2 regions of the Clostridium sp. M62/1 genome follow, and region 1 is predicted to be linked to the other one. Evidence: predicted binding sites of a transcription regulator. Region 1 holds the regulator's gene; the other holds the start of a gene.
What was found. The regulator HrcA, encoded in region 1, represses chaperone genes, less so after heat shock. The targets are predictions, from matches to a motif close to TGTTAGCACTCNNNNNNNNNGAGTGCTAACA.

Region 1 (10,138 bases):
CGTCAAACTCAGCGTGAAGCCCTATATCTGCCTGGGAGAGCTGTTCTGTCTTATCTCCTCTCTCCTCGATAGTCAGCGTGTACCCGCTGATGCCGTCAGAGATCATCTGCTCTGCCTCAGCTACCGTTTTTCCGGAAACGTCAAGCCCGTTGATCTCTGTTCCCGGGAAAAATACATTTCTGTACTTCTGTCCCAGGCCGACATAGACTGCTCCTCCGATCAGGAGGACGGCGGCTGCCGCTCCGGCTGCCACCGCCGCCTGCCTTCTTCCAAAACGGCGTTCTCCCTGTCCCGGCCTCCTGCCCCGGACTTTCCTCACACTGGGCTCATCTGATTGGATGTCTTTGCCTGCCCGTCTGAGGGACTCCGGCGGCACGCTTCCTTTCCTCCTGCTTCTTCCCCGGGAGCGGTTTGCATCTCCCCCGCCGGCTCTCTCCTCAGAGGGACGGTTCTTTTCCCTTATTCTGTCTGCCTCCGGGGGGGCAGTCTGCGTCTGAGCTCTCCTCTCCTTCCTGGGCGGCTCCGTAAAACTGCTTCCGGCAGCGCGGAGAATCTCTTCTTCTGTAGGCATAATATCCCCCTGCCTGTTTTCCTTTTCCTCCGGTTCTTCCTCTTCTGCCAGCTCCTCCAGAACGCCTTCCTCCATCCCGTCCAGCGCTGTGTCTCCGGACATATCTGCCCTGGAATCTTCCGTGATTTCTACCTCACTTCTGAATTTTTCCGGCATTCCATCTGTCTGCGGCGCCTCTTCTGTTTCTTCTATCCACTCCAGTCCATCTTCGATTTCGTCTGTCTGCCCGGCTGACCGGACTTCCATGTTCTGATCCGGTTCATCCTTTCTGCTGAAATCTGACATTCATTTAACTCCTTTTCAATCATTTTGCCCTCTGCGGCCTGACGGCTGCCTGAGGACGCTTGTTTGTTCCGGCCGCCGAAATACCCGCTCAGCGGCCATTGTATAATTCTATATGACTTTATTTCGCAAGTCAATGCACGAAACCTTACAGTTCCTAAAATTTTTATTAACAGTCTGCGCCCGGCTCTGCCGGAAATTTTCTGCAGATGTACCGAAAAAAAGAGGGAAAAACCGGCCCTGCTGCTGCAGAGGGAGGGGCCTGTGCAGTACAGGTCCCTCCCTCTGTGCCCGCTTTGTCCGGGCGGATTTTCTCCCCCATAAGCGATACTCTGTCTTTTTTTGTCTTTTGCGTCTTTTCTGTCTTTTTTCTGTTTCTGCCTTTTTCTGTCTCTGTCTTTCCTGGCAGTTTCCTGTGTCAGCCCGAGCTGTCCTGAGCCTACAGTCTGCCTCCAAACAGTCCCTTCTTCTTGTGCTTTTCGCTGCCTTCTGCCGAGACTCCGTTCATGGCGTCGTCGAAGCGGCGAAGGGCCTCCTTCTGCTCCTCGTTCAGCTTTTCCGGAACCTGAACCACAAGAGTTACAAAGTGATCGCCGCGCACATTCTTATTCCGCAGGGACGGAACTCCCTTTCCCTTCAGACGCACTCTCGTGTCGGTCTGGGTGCCCGGCTTAACCTCATACTCTACCTCGCCGTCCACGGTCTTGATGCGGATCGGTCCGCCGAGGGCGGCCTTTGCAAAGGAAATCGGAACCGTAGAATAGATGCTGGTATCCTGGCGCTTAAATACCGGATGATTGGAAACGATCACCTCAACCAGAAGATCGCCTCTCTCTCCTCCGTTTACGCCCGGCTCGCCGTTTCCGCGATCCCTCAGCATCTGCCCGTTGTCAATTCCGGCAGGGATTGTCACCTTGATTTTCTTTCTCCTTGTCACATATCCCGTTCCATAGCAGTCAGGACACTTCTCTCTGATAATCTTTCCGGTTCCCCGGCAGTCCGGACAGGTCTGCACGTTCTGCACCTGGCCGAAGAAGGACTGCTGGGTGTACATAATTTTTCCCTTGCCATTGCACTTCGGGCAGGTCTGAGGCTGGGTTCCCGGCTTTGCCCCTGTTCCGTGGCATTTCTCACAGGTTTCCTTCAGATCCAGCTCGATCTCCTTCTCGCAGCCGAAGATAGCCTCCTCAAAGGTAATGCGGATGCTGGTTCTCACATTGGCCCCCTTCATCGGACCGTTGCTTCTGCCGCCCCTGCTTCTGCCGCCGCCGAAGAGATCTCCGAAAATGTCTCCGAAAATATCTCCCATATCAGCGCCTGAGAAATCAAAGCCGCCGAAACCTCCGGCTCCTGCACCTGCGCCTCCGTCGAAAGCGGCATGGCCGAACTGGTCGTACTGCTGGCGTTTCTGCGGATCGCTTAATACGCTGTAGGCCTCAGATGCCTCCTTGAACTTCTTCTCAGCCTCCTTGTCGCCCGGGTTGGCATCAGGATGGTACTTTTTGGCAAGGGTTCTGTATGCTTTTTTGAGGGCGGCGTCATCCGCATCCCTCGGAACGCCTAAGACCTCATAGTAATCTCTCTTATTCTCTGCCATGTCAGCTCTTCCTCTCCAAACCCCGCAAAGGGGATTGAGCGTTCCCGCCCCATCCCCGTCACGGTTTCTCTATGTCTATGTTCCGGACAGCCTGCCGGCCGTCCTGCGGAAATCTTTCAGGGTGGCGCCGTTTTTCAGGCATTTCCTGCCCCGTTTCGCCGGGGCTTGAAAATTTATACCTCCTTGAAATCTCCGTCTACTACGTTGTCATCAGCCCCCTGGGAACCTCCCATATCAGGAGCCTGGCCTGCTGCTCCTGCTGCCTGAGCCTGCTCATAAACCTTTGCGAACAGAGCCTGGGCGCTAGCCATTAATTTCTCCTTGCCGGCCTTGATATCCTCTACCTGGGCATCTGTCATCTGGTCAACCGGAGCGCGGTTGATGGCCTCTTTCAGGGCATTTAAGTCTGCCTCTACGGCTGCCTTGTCGTTGGCATCGATCTTGTCGCCTACCTCCTCAAGGGCCTTCTCTGTCTGGAATACCATGGAGTCTGCATCATTTCTTGCATCAATGGCTTCCTTTCTCTTCTTGTCCTGAGCCTCATACTCAGCTGCCTCTTTCACAGCCTTCTCGATATCAGCCTCAGACATGTTGGAGCCGGAAGTGATGGTGATATGCTGCTCTTTTCCTGTTCCCAGATCCTTTGCGGATACATTTACAATACCATTTGCATCGATATCAAAGGTAACCTCGATCTGCGGAACGCCTCTTCTTGCCGGCGGGATTCCGTCCAGACGGAACTGGCCCAGAGTCTTGTTGTCCCTTGCGAACTGTCTCTCACCCTGTACTACGTGGATGTCAACAGCTGTCTGGTTATCTGCGGCTGTGGAGAAAATCTGGCTCTTCTTGGTCGGAATAGTCGTATTTCTCTCGATCAGCTTTGTAGCGATTCCGCCCATGGTCTCAATAGACAGGGACAGCGGAGTAACGTCCAGAAGAAGGATGTCGCCTGCGCCTGCATCGCCTGCCAGCTTTCCGCCCTGGATTGCCGCACCGATGGCAACGCACTCATCCGGGTTTAAGGTCTTGCTTGGCTCATGGCCTGTGAGCTGCTTTACCTTCTCCTGAGCAGCCGGCATACGTGTGGAACCGCCGACTAACAGAACTTTTCCTAACTCGGAAGCGGTCAGACCTGCATCCTTTAATGCGTTCTGAACCGGGATGGCTGTTCTCTCGATTAAATCGTGGGTCAGCTCGTCGAATTTTGCTCTTGTCAGGTTCATGTCAAGGTGCTTCGGTCCCTCGCTGGTCGCTGTGATGAACGGAAGGTTAATATTGGTCGTGGTAGCTGTGGAAAGCTCCTTCTTTGCCTTCTCAGCGGCCTCCTTTAATCTCTGGAGAGCCATCTTATCTGTGGAGAGGTCTACGCCCTCTGCCTTCTTGAACTCGTCGATCATCCACTGGGTAATCCGGTTGTCGAAGTCGTCGCCGCCCAGATGTGTATCGCCGTTTGTGGAGAGAACCTCGATTACGCCGTCGCCGATCTCAATGATGGAGACATCGAAGGTACCGCCGCCCAGGTCGTATACCATGATCTTCTGCTCTTTTTCATTGTCCAGTCCGTATGCAAGAGCTGCGGCTGTCGGCTCGTTGATGATACGCTTAACGTCAAGGCCTGCAATCTTTCCTGCATCCTTGGTGGCCTGACGCTGCGCGTCGTTGAAGTAAGCCGGAACTGTGATAACAGCCTCTGTCACCTTCTCTCCCAGATATGCCTCTGCATCTGCCTTCAGTTTCTGAAGAATCATGGCAGAAATCTCCTGAGGAGAGTATTTCTTGTCATCGATGGTTACCTTGTAGTCCGTACCCATATGTCTCTTGATGGAGGAGATGGTCTTCTCTGCGTTTGTGACTGCCTGACGCTTTGCAGGCTCACCCACTAATCTCTCCCCTGTCTTTGTGAATGCCACTACGGACGGAGTCGTTCTCACGCCCTCTGTATTGGCGATTACAACCGGCTTTCCGCCCTCCATAACCGCCACGCAGCTATTTGTTGTACCTAAGTCAATACCAATAATCTTGCTCATAGCTTTTTCCTCCTGATAAATTTCCTCTATTTCCATTCAACCTGTCATCTTACCTGCTGCCGGAAGCTCTGCTGTCCGGGCTTCCCGCTGTCCTGCGGCATCCTGTGCCTGCCGGGACTGACTGCTTTTAGTTGGCCACCTTCACCATGCTGTGTCTTACCACGCTGTCCCGGTAAAGGTATCCCTTCTGGAACTCCTCTGCCACCACGTTTTCTCCAAGGCTCTCGTCCTCGATGTGCATCACTGCATTGTGGAAGTTCGGATCAAACGGCTGTCCCACCGCCTCGATAGGCTTTACGCCCAGCTCCTCCAGCGTCTTTAAAAGCTGCCGGTAAATCATATTCATGCCCTCAGCGAAAGCATCGCCGCCTTCGGGCACGGCACTTAAGCCTCTCTCAAAATTGTCGACGATCGGAAGGATTTTTTCAATCACATCTTTGGCTCCGATCTCGTACATGGCTGATTTTTCCTTTTCTGTCCTCTTCCTGAAGTTGTCGAACTCTGCCATGGTACGCTTTAAGCGGTCTGTCAGCTCTTCAATCTGCTGATCCCGCTTATCTTTTTTTCTGGCGAAGAAGCCTTTTTTCTCCGGCTGGGATTCCTCCCCGCCCTCCTCTGCCTGTTCGCCATCCGCGCCTGTCTTTTCCTCGGCCCCGCTCTCCTCTGCCTGACTTCCTTCAGCGCCCTCTGCAGTCTCAGATGACGCATTTTTCCCGGCAGCTTCGCCGCAGTCCCTGTTCTCCTGTTCGGACTCGGGCTGCATGTTCTCTTTATCCTTTAATTCTTCGCTCACTTGGCTTCACCTTTCTTTATCTGAATTCACCTGTTCGGAACTCCTTATCTGTATCAGAACCGTCCTCCCAGATTCCTCTCTGTTTTGCTGTAAACCGGACCAAACCCTTTCTTCCAGCACGCCCGAAGGCTACTGGTCATGGTTGAAGGTCGCTTCCAGCTGGCTCATCAGGGAGCGCAGAGTGTTTACCACCTTCTCATAGTCCATACGCTTGGGACCGATAATTCCTATGGTTCCCCGCAGTCCGTCGCCCAATACATAATTGGCTGTCACGACGCTGCAGTCCTTCATAGACTGAACCGGAGTCTCATCTCCGATATAAACCTGTATGCCTGTATTCTCCTGGCCGTCTCCTTCATCTGTAAACAGATTTTTAAGAAGCTCTTTCTGCTCCAGAGTTCCCAGAAGCTCACTGGCCTTCTGTCCGTCGCTCAGCTCAGGGTACTTGAAAATATTCGTGGTTCCTCCGGTATAAATCTGAAGATCCTCCTCATTTGCCCTGATAGCCTCTGCAACCTCATTGAGCACCAGATCCACGATCTGCCTTCTGCTTCCCGCCTGTTCCTTCATCTTTGTGATAACGCCCAGATTAATCTGATCGGACGTCAGCCCGTTTAACGAGTTATTCAGCAGAATGTTCAGGTTCAGAAGCTCTTCCTCACTCAGCTCTCCATCCAGATCCACCATGGAATTCTTAATGATATTTCCCTCAAGAACTGTCACAATCAAAAGCTTTCCTGCCTCCATCCGCGACAGCTGGATAAATTTGATCTTGGTCTGATGGTACTGCGGCCCGCTGATCATCGTGGCATAATTGGTATTCGCCGCCAGGATGGTGGCAAGCTGCTTGAGCAGCAGTTCCACCCGGTCAACCCGCTGTATCATCAAGTCCTTAATCTCCGTCACCTCGTCGTCCTTTTCCCTGATAATCTGATCCACATAGAAGCGGTATCCCTTATCTGAGGGAATCCTTCCGGCCGAGGTATGAGGCTGTATGATATAGCCCAGCTCTTCCAGGTCTGACATCTCATTCCGAATGGTGGCAGAACTCAGGTTCAAGTCAGAGTATTTTGAAATTGTCCGGGAGCCTACCGGTTCTCCGGTCTCCAGATAGGTCTGGATAATCGCTTTTAATATCTTTTCTTTTCTCTCACCCAGCTCCAACTGCCTCATTCCTTTCTGTCAGTTTCCTGTTCTGTTAGCACTCAACACTAAGGAGTGCTAACATCTACAGTTGATACTATATTACTTCTATAGTATTTTGTCAACAGATTTTGGAAAAATTTTTTATAATTGCAGCTTAATCTGATCTTAGCTTGACATTTAACATTTTTGTAATATAATAATAAACAGATTGTAACAAACCATAATCTCTATGAAATAATTCTGATTGTGAGGAAAAATATGAAAAAAAGATTAAGCCACGGATTGTCCGCCGCAGTTTTTTCTGTCGCTCTTATAGCAGGCGCAGCTTTTACCTCTTACGCTGAAGAGACAGCAGAGGCCAGCGGTCCCGCCGCAGAGGTTTCCGCATTTTCTGAGGAGACATCTGATCCTGTTAAGACAGCAGAGGGCAGTTTTCTGGGAGAGTTTGACATCACCGCCTACTGCGGATGCCAGAAATGCTCCAAGGGAAATTTACTTACCTACTCCGGCACAGCCCCTCAGGCTGATCACACGATATCGGCAAACTTAAGCGTCTTTCCTATCGGGACACAGCTTCGGATCGGAGATACCGTCTACACAGTAGAAGATACGGGATCCGGTGTGGGCAGAAATCACCTTGATATTTATTTTGATTCACATGAGGATGCCCTGGATTATGGGCGCCAGACAGAAAAGGTCTATGCCGTTGAATAAAAAACTGAATAATGAGAAATAAGAACGGATGTCCGGTATTTTCCCTGGGAAGGTACCGGACTTTTTTCGCTTTGAGGGAAAGACCCCGCTGCGTTAAAGCATAAGCATACTGGTTCCTGATGTTTCTTTCTAATATAGAACATAAACGTTCCGCTATGGATGCGCTCTCCGAAAACAGGGGCCCTCTCCCCTTGACAAATGGAAAAATCTATGTATAATGTTTTCTTACGGCCATAAATATTACAGAATTATTACATTTTGTCACTTTTTGTAACATTTTTTATTTTTTCTGTAACATTTCTTCGCGGCACTGCTGCCGCTATTCCGGCCGCAAGAAAGGAGCGCTCTATGTTAAAGACGCTGAAACTTTTTTTACTTACGATTACCTTTGCCCTTCTGGGTGCCTTTTCGGCTTTTGCCGGAGAGGACTCCTGCGGGCATCTCGATTTTCTCAACGAAACTGGTGTGTCAGGCTGGTGTTATCAGAACAGCCAGCCCTCCTCTCCGGCTGATTTCACCCTGCGCATTGCCAATGTGCTGACAGGAGAAACCGTCCAGGAGATCCCGGCCACCACTTCCCTGTCCCGCCCCGATCTGGAATCCAGAACAGGCGCAGAGAGCACGCCCGGCTTTTTCGTTTCCATCGACTGGGAATCCCTCGGCAGCGGTCTGTACACCGCTTCAATTGTGAGCAATGGAAAAACCGTGGGCAACTCACTCTCCTACCACGTCTCCGGAGCAGACGGGCAGAGCGGGCTTTTGGAGGGCATCTCCTCTGTCCAGAACCTGGGAAATTTCCGCATTACCGGATACTGCTCCTGCCGAAGCTGCAGCGCCGGTTGGGGCGGGCGCACCAGCTCCGGCACCATCGCCGCCTCCGGCCGCACTGTAGCCGTAGACCCGCGGGTAATTCCCATGGGAAGCCGCCTGCTTATCAACGGGCAGGTCTACACAGCCGAGGACACAGGCGGCGGAGTAAAGGGCAGCCATATCGACATCTACTGTGACTCCCACGCTCAGGCCAGAAGCCTCCCCTTCCAGAATGCCCAGGTATTTCTGCTCAGCTAAAATTTCTGCAGAACACAGCCGGCCCTCTCAGTCTTCTCAGTCGTTTGTCAGGTGCAGCCTGTCCAGGATATAGAAAATCAGGCTCAGGATCATTCCCGTAACACAGGCCAGAACCATTCCCGTGAGCTGAATATTTCCGATATTGACTGCGATGCCGGAGAGACCTGTCACAAAGATCACAGAGGTCAGAGCCAGATTCCTGGATTTTCCATAGTCCACCTGGGAATCCACGAGAATGCGCAGACCCGAGGTTCCAATCATTCCATAGAGAAGGAAGGAGATTCCCCCGATCACGGGGCCCGGAATGCTGCTGATCAGCATGGACAGCTTTCCTATAAAGGAGCAGATAATGGAGAGCACTGCAGCGCCTGCGATCACACGGACACTGTAGACTCTCGTGACAGCCATAACGCCGATGTTTTCTCCATAGGTTGTAGTTGGAACTGAACCGATCAGTCCTGAGATCATGGTAGAGAGATTGTCTCCTAAAAGGGAGCGGTGAAGCCCCGGATCCTTCAGAAGGTCGCGGCCTACAATCTTTCCTGTCACTACCTGGTGGCCGATGTGCTCCGAGGTGATGACCAGAATCACCGGCAGAAGAATCATAATTGCCTCTGCATTAAATTTGGGAGCTGAAAAGTTCGGAAGGGCAAACAGCGGAGCGCTTACTACCTGCGAAAAATCCACCAGCCCCATGCAGAGGGACGCTGCATAGCCTGCGATAATGGCAATCAGAATAGGGATAACCGATAAGAATCCCCGAAACAGTATGGAGCCAAATACGGCAACTGCCAGAGTCAGCAGGAATACAATCACCTTCTTTGGATCCAGGACTTCGTCGAGAAGGCCTGCGTTGCCGGCAGCCGTTCCGGACAATTCCAGACCGATAAGTGCTACCACAGGTCCCATGGCTGCCGGCGGGAGCACCACGTCAATCCACCGGGAACCGAATTTGCAGATCACAAAAGCCAGGATACATCCCAGAAATCCCACAGCCACGAAGCCTCCCAGAGCATAGGAATAGCCGAACTTTTCAATCACAAGGCCGGCCGGCGCCAGGAATGCGAAGCTGGAGCCCAGGTAGGCGGGAGCCTTTCCCTTAGTTAAAAAAATGAAGAGAAGCGTTCCCACTCCATTCATAAACAGTACAATCGCCGGATTAATGCCAAACATAAAAGGAACCAGCACCGACGCTCCGAACATGGCAAACATGTGCTGGATACTTAGCGGGATGAGAAGATTAACCGGCACCTTCTCCTCCACCTGAATAATACGATGATTTTCCATCTTTCCCTCCTGTCTCTTTCAGGATAATTTTTTCTTTTATCCTGTATTTTCTGCTTGTTCCGAATAATCATACAACATTTTTCCCCTTCATTCAACTTTATCATATTTCAGGCGGCATAAATTTTACACCGCAAGAATCCCCCCAGGAAATTCCCGGGGGGATTCTCGCAGAAAATACTTATGAAAATACATTTATCTCACCAAATGCTGAGCAGGCTGGGGCTAGGCTCTCGCCATACAGGAGCGGATCAGTTCCGCCGTTCCCTCGATTCCAAAGCGGGAGCTGGTGATAATGAGATCGTAATCCACCCGGTCGCCGCACTCGGTAACAGAATAACTATCCCTTATTTTGCTTCTCTTCTCATCCATCTCGGCAATCTTCTTTTCCGCTTCCTCGCGGCTGATCTTTTCGCTGGCCATGGCCCAGCGGACCTTGCTCTCCATATCAGCCTTGACAAACACATTGATATTTCTGTCACGCCCCTGGAGCACGCCTGCTGCGCAGGTTCCCACAAATATGCAGGATCCTCTGTCAGCCAGGAATTTGATCGCCTCCCTGTGCATCTGATGCCTCTTCTCATCCTCTGTCATACCGTCCCCTGTCACCAGATGATTTTCCTCTGCCACCTTTATCAGAGCTTCCCTGTCATAGA
Region 2 (10,138 bases), 1.2 Mb from region 1:
GCTCAGGTACCCGGATGATTCTGGAACAGATTCTGGAGGAGCACGGTTTTTCTGTCTCTGATTTTAAGAATACGGCAGAAATCGGAAACATGCAGACCATAAAAGAGCTGATTGCCGCCGACTGCGGCATTACCTTCCTGTACAAAAGCGCAGTAAGCCGGGAGCTCTCAGAGGGGACTATCCGTGAAATCCCCATCAGCATCGGCATGCAGCATGAGATCTCCGTAGTCTGGCAGAAGAACCGGCTTTTTGAGCAGCAGGTGCTGGAGGTCATAAACGAAGCCTTTTAATCCCCTGTCCGGGACAGCCTCCCCTTTCTGAAGGCATGTTTTGTACAGACGGACAGCCGTACTGTTTCTCCTGCACTGTACTCGTGGCTGAAATCCCTGACCATGATCTCGTTCGTACCGGCAGTCACAAAATACTGGCTGTAGAAGCCCATGTACTCAGCCTTTGAAATCGTTCCGCCCAAGAGCACGCATCCGTCCCTCTCCTCTGTCCCAGCTCCCTGAGTTCTGTCTCTGCCTCCTGCCCCATCCTCTTCTCCCGGCTTCGTCCTTCCCAGGATCGAAATTTCCTCCGGCCGGACATACAGCGTCTGTCCGTCTGGAAGTTCTATCCGATCTGCAGTTCCCAGAAATTCCATGACAAAGAGGTTCGCGGGATTTCGGTAAACCTGGGACGGAGTCCCCGTCTGGACCAGGCGTCCCCCGTCCATAATCGCTATCCTGTCTGCCAGGGCCATGGCTTCCTCCTGATCATGGGTTACAAAGATCATCGTGATCCCTGTCTTTTTCTGCAGCTCCTTCAGCTCGTCCCTCATCCTGATTCGAAGCTTCGCATCCAGGTTGCTTAAAGGCTCGTCTAACAGAAGCACCTTCGGGTTCACGGCCAGCGCCCTGGCCAGGGCCACTCTCTGCTGCTGGCCTCCGGAGAGCTCCTGGACAGCCCCATTGCCCCGATCAGAGAGCCCCACAATATCCAGGTATCTGTAGGCACATTCTGCCGCCTCTTTCTTTTTCATCCCCTGAAATTTAAGCCCGTACATCACATTCTGAAGAACTGTCATATGAGGAAACAGCGCGTAGGACTGGAACACCGTGGACACCGGCCTTCGCTCCGGCTCAAGTCCCGTTATATCCTCTCCGTCCAGAAAAATTTTTCCGCCATCGGGCTTTAAAAATCCTCCCAGCATCCGGAGCGTAGTCGTCTTTCCGCAGCCGGAAGCCCCCAAAAGGCAGAGGATTTCTCCGCGGTTCATGGAGAGCTTCAGCCCCGAAACCACCTCTTTGCCGTCAAATGACTTGCTCAGATTTTCAATTTCCAGATACATGCTTCTCACCTTCCTTCCAAACTTCCCCCTGACCCGGTGCCTGTTTCACTTCCCCCTTTTTCCGCTTTCGCTTTTTTCGGCCGCTGCTGCCGTCTCCTCTCTCCTCCCTCAGGAGAAGGGCGGATACACCGCCGGTGACAGCTATAGTTGTCAGAATGATCAGGGATGAGATCAGAGATGCCACCCCGTACTCACCGGAATTGATGGCGTCAAACAGCGTATAAACTGCCAGCTTGTGGCGTGCGCTTATTAGAAACACCACTGCTCCCACCGTCGTCATGGAGCTGGAGAAATTGTATATAAAACCTGTCACAAAAGTTCGCCTGAGATTTGGCAGAACAATATCTTTCGTCACATGGAAGCGTCCCGCCCCCAGATCCCTGGCGGCATCCTCCACCCGGCTGTTAAGCTGTGCCAGGGAGGCGGCTGTCAGCTTTGTCACCATGGGGAGCTGCTTAAATATCATATTGATAATGATGATTGCCGCAGTGCCTGTCATCTTGAGGATTCCGCTGTTAAACGCCAGAATGTAGCCGATTCCGAAGCAGGTTCCGGGCAGCAGATACGGCATCGTGGAGATGAAATCGAAAAATCCTCTGAACCTCACCTTTCTCCGTTCCAGATAGTAGGCAAAAAGGATGGCAAAGGCAGTTCCCGCCACTGCCGCAATCAGCGAATACTGAATACTCCTTGTCAGGCTCTCCATGTTGTAGGACAGGAGGCTGTTAAAATTGTCCAGCGAAAAATAATATACGCCTTTTTTCGATTTGAGAAATCCTGTCAGAAAAATGCAGATATACTGCAGTGTCATCATAAGGAAAAACATGGCTGACATCAGCCGCACTGCTGCTCCCACAATTCCTGTCAGCGGAAGGGGCAGCCCGCTTCTGCTGTTTTTCTGGCTGTCAGCTGCAGTCAGACGGTCTGATTTCCGCATCAAAAGGCGGTAGAGAAGAAAGGCCGCCACTGCCGGAAGCAGAAGGAGCATATTCATGGCTGAGGCCTTTTCCAGATCGGCATAGCCGATCAGCTCCAGGTATATGGCGGAAGCCAGCGTATTATAGCGCCCTCCGATCACGGCCGGTGTTCCAAAATCAGATACGGAGCGGATAAACGACAGGATAAAGCAGATACCTGCTGCAGGCTTCAGCATGGGAAATACAATCTGCTTCATAGTATCAGCCGCAGATGCCCCCAGATCTCTGGAAGCCGCCAGAATCCTGTGATCGATCTTTTCCAGAATTCCAACTGCAAACAGGGCGTTCAATGATGCAAAGTGAAGGCTCTGCATTGCAATAATTCCCCATTTATTGTAGGGGCTTATCATCAGTCCCAGAAGCCGGTAGGTGATCCATCCCCTCTTTCCAAAAAGCTGGATATACACAAGAGAAGCGATAAAGGGTGGCGAAACCATAGTCATAAGGAGGATTCCCATGAGGACAAGCTTAACCCTTCCCTGGAGCGTCACGATCCTCAGAGCCACCGCAATTCCCAGAACTGTGGAGAAAAGCGCAGCCAGCGTCCCGGTAAATACGCTGTGCCGTATCAGCGAAGCATTCTCCTGAAACAGATTTTTGTATGCTGAGAAGGTGAGCCCCCCGTCTGCCCACAGGCTCTCTGCTGCAATGCACAGAAGCGGCCAGAGAACGAACAGAAGGACAGCAGCCGCCATGGCCCAGAAAATCAGCCGGTCGACAGCGCCGTAAAAAAGATGCTTTCCGGACCTGTTTCCTGTACTGGGACAAAGAATCCTGCCTCGCAGGATTCTCCGCCTGCGGCGGGGCTGCGAAGCAGCCGTATTCCTCTCCAACCCAGTGCGATCCCCGCGGAGCGTTTTTGTATAACAGGGAACGAAGTTTCCTGTTATGCAAAAAAGGGTACCTGAATCAGATACCCTCCTCTGCGTCTTTTGGCTGCCCTCTGTCCTGCGGCTATTCATTTTCAGACTTGTCCCCAGCCAGCTCATCCCACTTTGCCAGGATGTTCTCACGCTCGGAACCAAACAGGGATAAATCCTCATCCATCAGCATCTCTGTGTCGAATGTAAGCTCCATTCCCTCAATGTCAGGCTTCACCATCTTGATTGTATCCTTGTTGTCGATATCGGCAACCATTTTCAGATTCTCATCGTCTGAATAGAACCACTCAATGAACTCGCAGGCAGCCTCTGCTCCCTCAGAATTCTTAAATACGGCCACTCCCTCTGGAACGTATGGGATTCCATCCTCCGGATAAACAGCTGTGATATTCTGCTCCTCCTCCATCTTGTCAATCGCCCTGTCCATAGGTGCGATTCCGATTGCGAACTCGCCGGCCACTGTCTTGGTTACCGGATCGGAGCCGCGCTTGGAGTAATATTCAATATTTTTATTCAGCTCTTCAAAGTATTTCCAGCCTTCTTCTTCACCCTTTGTCTGAAGAAGCGCATTCACTACTGCATAGTTTGTTCCTGAGATAGCCGGATTGGACATGAGAACCTCTCCCTGGTAGGAAGGATCTGTAAGATCATCCCAGGTCTTGGGAATTTCAAGGCCTTTCTCCTCGATAATATCATTGTTCACCACAAAGCCCACCACGGTAATTCCCTTGGCAAACCAGTAGTTGTCTGCATCCTTATACTCAGGCGCCAGATTTGCCGCCTCGTCAAAATTCACCTGCTGGAGAAGTCCGTCCTCCTTGGCTCCCATGAAGGCATCGATTCCGCCTCCGAACCACAGATCGGCCATCGGAGTTCCTCCCTCTGCCTTTACCTTGGAGAGAACCTCGCCGGAAGACATGGAAAGAAGCTCTGTCTCTATTCCTGTTTCCTGTGTAAATTTGTCAAATAAGGTCACATAATCCTCGCTGGTGGCAACTACTCTCAGCGTCCCGCCGGCCTCATCCCTGGCTTCGCTTTCCGCCTCTGAAGCTTCGCTCTCCGCCTTGGTCTCTGCACCTGTCTCGGAAGCGGCTGTCGTCTCCTGTGTGCTCTGGGTGCCGCATCCTGCCAGCATAAGCGCTGCCATTCCCGCTGCCATGAATCCCGCAATGCTCTGCTTTCTCATGCTTTTTCCTCCTCTTTTTCCATTTGCCTGAATTGACTTTTATCTCTGCCCGGGCGACCAGAAAACGGTTTTCCTGTTTTTACCATCCTTCCGGTCCCATTTCAGGCCCCACATAGTGTATACGATAAAAAGTGCTCCGTCAACTGCTTTTCAATATTGTGTACAAAGGCTCTCAATTTTATTATTTTGGGCTTTATGGAATCTTTCTGTTTTATATGTGTATTTTATGTATCAGTTTGTCTATATTGTATACTTTCGTCGTCTTTTGTCCCCTCTTTATTCCATATTATCTATAAGTGCCCTTATTTATTGTTTTTTTCTATAAGACTTTCCCCGTTTCCGCCCTTTCTTCTATTGACTGTTTTTAATTTCTGTTGGTACAATTTTATCAGACATTAAAGGAGAAGGAGATTGCGCATGTTTATTGATCTGCATATGCATGAGAAGACATTTTCAAAGGACAGCTTCCTCTCCCTGAGAGAGATGGTGGATATTGCCAGAAAAAAGGGGTTAGATGGAATCTGTATTACGGATCACGACGACATCGGCATTAAGGAGTACGCAGAGAGCTACTCCAGAGAAACGGGGTTTCCTATTTTTGTGGGATATGAATTTTACTCTCTTCAGGGGGACATTCTGGCCTTCGGGGTTCCAGAGGTTCCGCCGGAGCGTATTTCAGCCCAGGATTTTATCAACTATGTAAAAAGTTTCGGGGGAGTCTGCATAGCAGCCCATCCGTTCAGAAACAACAGCCGCGGGCTGGAGGAGAATCTTCGCCTTGTAAAAGGGCTGGACGGCATCGAGGCCCTGAACGGAAGCACGCTTCCTGATGCCTGCAATCAGGCGTTTTCCTATGCCAGGGAACTGGGAATCCAGTGTACAGGAGCCAGCGACTGCCATGTTCCGTCCAAGGTAGGCGTATATGCCACCTGGTTTCCTGAGCCGGTGGCCACTCTGGATGAATTTATCTCTGTCTTTAAAAAAGGCCAGTGCCGCCCCGCCGTATACAGGGACGGCAGCTATACTGTGGCAGATCACGCATAGTACCAGAAACCAGAACAAACAAAAAAAGCAGGCAGGCCCGCCTCAGCTCCCCATCCCCCTCAATCATGAGAGGCTTGCCTGCTTTTTCGCGCCGCCGCGGGGCTGCCTTAAGCAGCCTTTTTCCTCTGAGCGGCGTGCGCATCCCGCCCGGCAGAACTTTTTCTATTATAGGAAATTCGGAGGAATTTCCTATAATAGAAAGAGAGAAGGGACTGTGAGCTCCGCCATCCGGCGGGGCACACAGTCCCTTCTTTTGCTGATTATCAGCCGTTATCTGATTTTACTGATTTTATCATATATGGTTTTATGATTTCTCAGTGCGGGGTGATTTACATCATTCCCATGCCGCCTGCACCGCCTGGCATAGCCGGTGTCTCTTCCTTGATGTTAGCAACTACAGACTCTGTTGTCAGCAGTGTGGAAGCAACACTTGTGGCGTTCTGAAGGGCGCTTCTTGTAACCTTTGCCGGATCCAGGATGCCTGCCTCTACCATATCAACGTATTTCTCGTTGTATGCATCAAAGCCCATTCCAACTTCAGACTCTCTTACCTTATTGATAATAACGGAGCCCTCCAGTCCTGCATTGGCAGCGATATGGAACAGCGGAGCCTCCAGAGCCTTTAAGATAATGCGGCCGCCTGTTCTCTCATCTCCGTCCAGAGCCTCAACAACCTTCTCCACTTCCTTTGTAGCGTGGATGTATGCGGAACCGCCTCCTGCGATGATTCCCTCCTCTACAGCTGCCTTAGCTGCGGATAAAGCATCCTCCATGCGAAGCTTAGCTTCCTTCATCTCTGTCTCTGTAGCAGCGCCTACGCGGATTACAGCAACGCCGCCGGACAGCTTTGCAAGTCTTTCCTGTAATTTCTCTCTGTCAAATTCAGATGTTGTCTCCTCAATCTGAGCCTTAATCTGTGCGATTCTTGCAGAGATCTCCTCCTTGTTTCCGCAGCCATCAACAATGATGGTGTTCTCCTTCTGAACCTTAACGGATTTCGCGCGTCCCAGCTGATCCATGGTTGTTTCCTTTAACTCAAGGCCCAGCTCCTCAGAGATAACCTGGCCGCCAGTCAGGATAGCAATATCTTTTAACATCTCTTTTCTTCTGTCGCCGTATCCCGGAGCCTTGACTCCTACTACTGTGAAGGTTCCTCTTAACTTGTTGACAATCAGAGTTGTGAGAGCCTCACCCTCAATATCCTCAGCGATGATTAAGAGCTTTGCGCCGGCCTGAACAACCTGCTCTAACAGAGGAAGGATTTCCTGGATGTTGGAAATCTTCTTATCTGTGATTAAGATATACGGATCGTCCAGGTTTGCTTCCATCTTATCCATGTCAGTAGCCATGTAAGCGGAAACATAACCGCGGTCAAACTGCATACCTTCAACCAGGTCAAGCTCTGTCTTCATGGTCTTGGATTCCTCAATAGTGATAACACCGTCCTTGGAAACCTTCTCCATGGCATCTGCAACCATCTCGCCAACCTCGTCGTCAGCAGAGGAGATAGCAGCTACTCTGGCAATATCAGCCTTGCCCTTCACGGACTTGGACATATTCTTGATAGCCTCCACAGCAGCCTCTGTGGCCTTCTTCATACCCTTTCTTAAAACGATTGGGTTTGCGCCTGCTGCCAGGTTCTTCATTCCCTCATTGATCATAGCCTGAGCTAAAACAGTGGCTGTCGTTGTACCGTCGCCGGCTACGTCGTTTGTCTTTGTGGCAACCTCTTTTACGAGCTGCGCTCCCATGTTCTCAAATGGATCCTTTAACTCAATCTCCTTTGCGATGGTCACGCCGTCGTTTGTGATAAGCGGAGCTCCGAAAGACTTGTCAAGAACTACGTTTCTTCCCTTCGGGCCTAATGTCACGCGTACTGTATCTGCTAACTGATTTACGCCGGATTCCAGTGCTTTTCTGGCTTCTACGCCGTACTTAATTTCCTTTGCCATGGTTATCAACCTCCAACATTATTTCAAACTATGTTTTGTTTCAATCTCTGTTTTTCAAATCTGATGCTGTTTTGCGTTTTCAGAATCTCACGCCGTTTTCAGCAGCCCCACTCTGCTCTCTGCCTATTCGATGACAGCCAGAATGTCGTTCTGCTTTACGACAACATACTTCTCTTCCTCTACCTCAACCTCTGTTCCGGAGTACTTGGAGTAGATTACCTTATCGCCAACCTTTACCTGCATGGTAACTTCCTTGCCGTCAACCACTCCGCCCGGGCCAACTGCGATAACCTCAGCCTGCTGCGGCTTCTCCTTTGCCTGACCTGGAAGAACGATGCCTGACTTTGTAGTCTCCTCTGCAACTAACTGTTTTAAAACAACTCTGTCAAATAATGGTACTAATTTCATTACTGACTCCTCCTTACTGTTTGTGATTTTCTTTAAATAAGCAGAATAATCTGTTTTTGACTCTGTCATCTGCAACTCTCATGGCTCCCTCTCAGAACCATCCTCTATTGTAAATATCTTCCTCTCTCAATCACAAGAAAAGTTATACCACGCTTTATTAGCACTGTCAATAGGTGAGTGCTAATTTTTGATAAATTTATAGAGATTTAATACTTTCCCTTTTCAGAGCAAAACAGTTCCTTCCGCTATCCGGCTGATTATCAGGCACTTCCGAATATATAAACACTTTTTATTTTAATCCACAGTTTCAAAAACTTTCCAAAACTCCCCAGTTCTCCCCCGCCTCTTCCATCATCCCTGTTAGTTTATTCCTTTTTTTACAATTTATTCATCCCCAATCCCTTTATTTTTCAGCGAATTCGTATTACAATAAAGGGAAGCAAACAGCACAAGTGCTGTTTGCTTCCCGCTACTCAAACGGAGCGTAACGGAGTTTGAGGTCCCTTTCTCTCCCCCGCTACTCAAACGCAGTGCAGCGGAGTTTGAGGTCCCTTTTTCTCCCCCGCTACTCAAACGGAGCGTAACGGAGTTTGAGGTCCCTTTCTCTCCCCCGCTACTCAAACGCAGTGCAGCGGAGTTTGAGGTCCCTTTTTCTCCCCCGCTACTCAAACGGAGCGTAACGGAGTTTGAGGTCCCTTTCTCTCCCCCGCTACTCAAACGGAGCATAGCGGAGTTTGAGGTCCCTTTTTTGAGATCCTTTCTCCCCGCCTCTGCTCAAATATGTTTGAATTTTCCACCTGGTGCTGTACATCATCGGGCAGGAGCAAATATAAAATATTAACTAAAAAAGGAGTTATATCATGGCAAAAAAACAGTTTGGAAGAATTGCTGCTCTCGCCGCTCTGGCAGGAGCCGCAGTGGGAATCACTTATTTTCTCAGATACAAATCCTTTCACGAAGAGCTGGAAGAAGATTTCCACGATTTTGAAGATGATCTCGATGAGTTTGACGTCGGGGAAAGCGAGGAAGAATCTCCGCAGAGAAATTACGTTTCCCTGACTCCCGAAAAGGCAGCTGAGGATACCCAGAAAACAGAGGCAGAGATGCCCGGAACCGCTTCTGCTGATTCCACCGAAGAAGGCAGTGCCGGCAAAACAGAAGAAAAGCCAAAGGCTTCGTCCGAAAATACCGGTTACCTGGACAGCGACATGGAATTTCTGGATGATGAGCCCCTGTTCTCAGAGAAGTCAGAGAGCTCCGCTTCCCCTGGGGCAGAAACTTCTGCAACCACCATTGTGGACGACGAAGAAACCGAAAATCAGTAATGGAGGGCAGGATTTAAACTATGATTCAGAGCCTTCTGCGCTCCCTGGATCTCCTGGAGGTCCTCAAGGAGTCTGACCACAAGATAACGATTGCAGAGCTTTCAGAGCGGCTTGAACTTCCACCAAGCACGGTTCACCGGATTCTCCAGACGTTCTGCGATAAAAAATATGTAATCCGGGATGAACTCACACACACCTACTGTCTCGGCCCGGCGCTCATCTCACTGGGCCGGGCGGCAGCGGCAAATGTACGCATTCAGGACGCAGCTATTCCTATTCTGAAGAATCTCTCTTATGTGACGCGCGAGGATTCCTACCTCATTATCCAGGTGGGCGATAAGGGGCTCGTTCTCGACAAAGTGGACGGCCCCAACCACTTAAAGGTAGTGGAAAAATTCGGGTATGAGCTGGATCTCCACTGCGGTGCCATACGCAAGGTTCTTCTTGCCTATCAGACACCGGAATACCTGGACTACTATACCAGACAGGTTTTAGACCGCCCGGAGGCGTTCCCCCAGACAAGCCGGGCAGGACTTCTCAAAGAGCTGAAGGAAATCCGCGAGACAGGGCTCTCTGTCTCACACGGAGAATACGTCCACGACGCAGTTGGGATAGGAGCTCCTGTATTCGGCATAGACGGAAAGGTTGCAGCCTCTGTGGGAATCATCGCTCCCTACAGCCGAATTGCCGATGATATTCATTTAGAACATATGATAGAACAGGTAAAGCACAGCGCGGCAGAGCTGTCCTACTACATGGGACACACCTTCCAGAGACCAAGGTAAAAGACAGAGCGCAGGATACTCCACACTCTGTCTTTTGTTCTTCCTTTTCTTTATCTTCCCCGGCCATTCTGACACTGACAGCGCCGAAACTTCCCCTTCCCCTGAACACAAAAAGCCCCACCGGTGGGAACTCTTCCTCTGCCGGTGGGGAACTTTTTTGCGCCTGCATTTCCTGCCTGCGCTTTTTCATTTTTTCCTGGGTCTTCCGTGCGATTCCAGTGCAGAAGTCTCAGCTTATCTTTTGTAG

Region 2: LK436_RS14295 (co-chaperone GroES) is a predicted target of HrcA. The motif match lies at 7,937-7,967, and genes of this name have one in related genera.

Annotation. Positions count from the first base shown of each region.
Region 1 is NZ_CP085988.1:1,848,514-1,858,651, reverse strand. Features, by position in the region: gene LK436_RS08775 (L,D-transpeptidase family protein) at 1-856, opposite strand, end outside; gene dnaJ (molecular chaperone DnaJ) at 1,293-2,450, opposite strand; gene dnaK (molecular chaperone DnaK) at 2,624-4,477, opposite strand; gene grpE (nucleotide exchange factor GrpE) at 4,605-5,270, opposite strand; gene hrcA (heat-inducible transcriptional repressor HrcA) at 5,400-6,443, opposite strand; gene LK436_RS08750 (3D domain-containing protein) at 6,675-7,130, shown strand; gene LK436_RS08745 (3D domain-containing protein) at 7,479-8,198, shown strand; gene uraA (uracil permease) at 8,235-9,485, opposite strand; gene LK436_RS08735 (AAA family ATPase) at 9,708-10,138, opposite strand, start outside.
Region 2 is NZ_CP085988.1:3,067,639-3,077,776, forward strand. Features, by position in the region: gene LK436_RS14265 (LysR family transcriptional regulator) at 1-290, shown strand, start outside; gene LK436_RS14270 (ABC transporter ATP-binding protein) at 287-1,333, opposite strand; gene LK436_RS14275 (ABC transporter permease) at 1,317-3,005, opposite strand; gene LK436_RS14280 (ABC transporter substrate-binding protein) at 3,265-4,377, opposite strand; gene LK436_RS14285 (PHP domain-containing protein) at 4,795-5,421, shown strand; gene groL (chaperonin GroEL) at 5,751-7,373, opposite strand; gene LK436_RS14295 (co-chaperone GroES) at 7,497-7,781, opposite strand; gene LK436_RS14300 (hypothetical protein) at 8,642-9,106, shown strand; gene LK436_RS14305 (IclR family transcriptional regulator) at 9,127-9,891, shown strand.